2 regions of the Paenibacillus sp. FSL H8-0261 genome follow, and region 2 is predicted to be linked to the other one. Evidence: riboswitches for the same ligand, from Rfam matches in the RefSeq annotation. Region 2 holds a riboswitch; the other holds the start of a gene.
The links. Region 2 has a riboswitch for cyclic di-AMP ahead of MHI27_RS25830 (TrkH family potassium uptake protein). Riboswitches for the same ligand answer to the same signal wherever they lie in the genome.
Positions count from the first base shown of each region.

Region 1 (2,206 bases), 1.2 Mb from region 2:
CCATTTAATATGGAGACATATTGCTCATTCCGTAGCTGAGGGTCACCGAACTCGATTCCAAGAGCCTGCATTTGCTCCCACGGCATCCAGCCGTAAATATTATAAGGGGCAGTGTAATCCCAGTTGCAAATCTCTTCCGCGTGACTGGTCTCCATAGTCGCTACATGAAAAGTAACAGAGGGATTTATCATAAGGTCAAGGACCTCCTTTCACGGGGGAACTTTAAATGTCTTATATTTCTAGCTTAAAATACTTATGGTCCTTATAAGGACATCGAAGGCGTTTATGCTTGTAACTAATTATATACAAAAAGAGGCATGGTCGACTCAGAAATTTATGAGGATTATTGTTTTACAAATTCTGAGAGGGGTAAATACTAAATAAGACAAAAAACAAGCTCTTCCCCAAGAATCAACATCTTGGAAAAGAGCCTATGTACGATTTACTTATTGAACATCATCATTATCTTCTGTCTCAGAAGCAACAGAATGATAAGCATCCGTGCTCATAATTCGTTTAGCACCGATGTAGCGTTTCACGTAGTAGCTATCACTCAGGGAGCTAATCGTTACACCGCGTGAGGAAGATGCGTGTGCAAACTTGCCTTCACCGACATAAATACCAACATGGGAGACACCCTTACCACTTGTATTGAAGAATACAAGATCTCCAGATCTTAAATCATCTTGGGAGATAGCAGTACCCATTTGATACTGGGAACCTGATTGGTGTGGTAGGTTTATACCAATTTTATCAAATACATACATTGTAAATCCGGAGCAATCAAATCCATTTGTGGAGATGCCGCCGGATACGTACTTAGTTCCGATGGTCTTGTCGATCACTTTATCCATTTTGGAATCCGCGAAAGCGCTTCCTGCTCCGATGGTGAAAATAATGGAAAAGCTAAGTACTGCTGCTGCTAGCTTCTTCTTCAAAAGTTTATACCCCTTCCGGATGCCTACGAGGTTAGCTTAAGGGTTCGGTTGAAGGTCCCCTATGACCCCTCTAAAAATGGAGGTCAATTCACCCAAAGTTGGTTCCCCCGTTTTCCTAATAGTTAGGAAACTCGGCTGATACTGTTGATTAGGAATAGCTTGTAATCAATACATGACAAAACCTTTGTAAATAACAACTTAATGATTACAAAAATGTTACTAAAATCTTACTGCAGTTATTGTAACAAACAGAGTGCCGCTTGGCAATCGTTTTTAACATAATCATGCAGAAAAATTCGTTTTTTTAAAGACAAAATGCATATGTAAGCGATAATATTAAACTAATTTTTATATTTATTGAAATTTTTATCAAATAAAAGTGTTTAAAGTCCGTTCTAGAGGTGTAAAGAATATAATAAGGCAAAAGAAAACCTGGATTCGATTAAGTCAATAATCAAACCCAGGTCTATATAATGTAATTATGAGGTTATAGTTGTGGGGAAGTATTAATCGTAGGCTATAGCTTGATATGAGGAAGTACTCATTACTCTTTTAGCACCAACGTAGCGATTGGCCCAGTAGGACTGGCTAAGTGAAGTTATGGTCACGCCATATGAAGATGATGATTGTGCGAATTTTCCGTTTCCAACATAAATGCCGACATGGGATACGCCGTTGCCCAATGTGTTAAAGAAAACTAGGTCACCTGAACGCAATTTGCTTTTGGCTACAGGAGTTCCGACATTATATTGAGCTTTTGAAGTACGGGGCAAAGAAAGACCCACCTTCTTGAATACATACGTAGTAAATCCAGAACAGTCAAACCCGGCAGTGCTAGTGCCTCCGGTTTTATAGGTAACTCCAATTGTCTTTGAAATAACACTGTCCATCTTAGAATCTGCAAAGGCACTTCCTCCACCAATAGAGAACGCCATCACAAGTCCTAGCGCCGCAGCGACGCATGCTTTTCTTAAATTCTTCAAAAAAATTGTACCCCTTCCAATGCCTGTGAGGTTAGCTTAAGGATTCGGTAGAAGGTTCCCCTATGATCACTGCAAAGCGAGATCAATTCACCCAAAATATGGTTCCCCCACTTCCCGGTGCAAGGAATTCGGCGTTTTATGCACCAGATAGTGACTTATCGACATGACTACGACAAATACATGAAGTTATGTAGAAATCGTTTCAAATGATTACAAACTTGTTACCAATGGAACAGGACTTATTGTAACAAAGTCTTTACGATTTTGCAAATCCTCATAATTTGT
Region 1 covers NZ_CP150297.1:113,192-115,397, forward strand. Annotated here, with positions in the region: gene MHI27_RS00535 (GNAT family N-acetyltransferase) at 1-191, opposite strand, end outside; gene MHI27_RS00540 (C40 family peptidase) at 447-938, opposite strand; cyclic di-AMP (ydaO/yuaA leader) riboswitch at 944-1,085, opposite strand; gene MHI27_RS00545 (C40 family peptidase) at 1,445-1,873, opposite strand; cyclic di-AMP (ydaO/yuaA leader) riboswitch at 1,927-2,065, opposite strand.
Region 1: it holds a riboswitch for cyclic di-AMP, as region 2 does, so the genes downstream of both, MHI27_RS00540 (C40 family peptidase) here and MHI27_RS25830 (TrkH family potassium uptake protein) in region 2, are expected to answer to the same signal.

Region 2 (2,206 bases):
GGGCAAGATTTTCTTTTTGTGCAAGTGATAAGGTAGTACCCTTGTCCTCTTCTTTTGCACTGGTGGATACATTGTTTGGTAATCCGGTACCTGATCCTTCTGCACCTTGTGTGAAAGCGACAACTGCACCAGTATACATATTGAGGTCAACAGAGATCAGTGGCTCTTGTTCCGCTGAAGGACTAAGTGTTACACGGAAAATGTCAAAAGGATATCGTTGATCCAATTTCTTTTTTGTATAGTCCTCCAAAAGCTTCTCGCGGGACATATAACCATAAAAGGAAGAGTCCGTATCGTACAGTACATTCCACTGATCGGTTGGTGCTTTGGTGTAGTTCAGCTTTTGTTCTGCGAATGATATGGCTTTGTCGCGGGCTTCCGCCTTACTGATGACAGTAGTATCTTCCCCGGCAGGGCTATTTAGCACCGAGGGAGCAATTTGAAACATAATAAATAGAATAAGACCGATAATGCCCGAGATGATGAGCCTCTTGGAGAGGGCACGTTGCTGTAAGGGCTGGCCAACGGGATTCATGTAACGCCTCCTTGTAAACTGACAATGTTATGTTCCATTATAGTATTAGTGCCATGATAGTTACAAAAATCATCGTATATTCTTTTTATGGGTAATAGAGATATTATAGAATAGGTAGCTGAATATATACCATGAATTTAAGGTGATTATTTCTTCATTTTTCATGAAAATCGATGCAATTGCAGGGAAAACACGGAAAAGTGATGAGAAAAGGCACTCTTAGTGGTACATCCTCTCCAAACCGCATTTTTCATATGAATCACCATTAATAGTGTCTTTGTGATTTATCGAAATAACATATATAATTTGTATGCAATTGTATATAGCCGAATTTCAGGTGAAAACGGGGGAACCATAAGAAGTAATGAAAAGATGAGTATACGCCATAGGCGTTGTCTTTATTCATCAGGGGTGAATTTCGTTCTAGGAACGAATAGGGCAGCCTGCACAGTCCGAATCCGTCAGCTAACCTCGTAGGCTAATTTACTGCAGGAACCAAGGGTAGCATTGGTTTTCCAGTGCTTTTTTTGTTGGAATTCTTTAAATTTAGATAAGAGGGTGAGCGTAGTGGCTTCACAGTTTCGCAGGGTTTCTGAATCAAAGTTCCTGAAGCTCTCTCCGCCTCAGATTATGGTGCTTGGTTTTGCATCGATCATTCTGATTGGAGCCTTGCTGCTTATGCTTCCCATTTCAAGTACCAGTGGGAATGTTGTGAGTTTTATTGATGCGTTGTTTACTGCAACATCGGCCACCTGTGTGACAGGACTTGTGGTGCTGGACACCGGGACGACATTCACCATTTTTGGGAAAACCGTAATTATGGTGCTTATCCAGGTTGGTGGCTTAGGGTTTATGACAATGGCGACCTTATTTGCCATGATGATGAAACGCAAAATTTCCTTGCGGGACAGACTGATCCTTCAGGAAGCAATGAACCAAGGCTCTATGGAGGGGATTGTTCGACTGATCCGGAGAGTACTTATTTATTCCTTGGTCATCGAAGGCTGTGCAGCGGTGCTTCTGTCCATACGCTGGGCGTTTGATATGCCACTGGGAAAGGCCATTTATTTTGGAATATTTCATGCGGTGTCTATGTTTAATAATGCTGGATTTGATATTTTCGGGGATTTCCGGAGTTTAACCGATTATGTATATGACCCGCTAGTGAACATCGTGGTGATGTTTCTGATTGTCTCTGGCGGTATTGGTTTTATTGTCATGTCGGATCTGGTGGAGTTTCGTGTCAAACGTAAATTATCTTTGCATAGCAAAGTTGTACTCTCCACCACTGCAGGGCTTATTCTTATCGGCGCTTTGGTTATTTTTATATTTGAATTTACGAATCAGCGCACACTGGGGAATTTAAATTTCGGCGGCAAAATATTATCGGCATTCTTTCAGTCCGTATCGCCCCGAACCGCTGGCGCCAATACGGTGGATATTGCCGGACTGCGGCAAGCCTCACAGTTCTTTATGGTTATTCTTATGTTTATTGGTGCATCTCCAGGATCAACAGGTGGCGGGGTCAAGACTACAACCTTTACGATTATGATTGGTGCAGTAATCGCGATGCTGCGCGGACGTGAAGATGTTGTACTGTTCCGTTACCGGTTGGCGCAGGAGCGTATCTATAAAGCGTTGACGCTAACATTACTCGCTTTGCTATTGGTC
Region 2 covers NZ_CP150297.1:5,810,046-5,812,251, reverse strand. Annotated here, with positions in the region: gene MHI27_RS25835 (CPBP family intramembrane glutamic endopeptidase) at 1-535, opposite strand, end outside; cyclic di-AMP (ydaO/yuaA leader) riboswitch at 850-1,029, shown strand; gene MHI27_RS25830 (TrkH family potassium uptake protein) at 1,166-2,206, shown strand, end outside.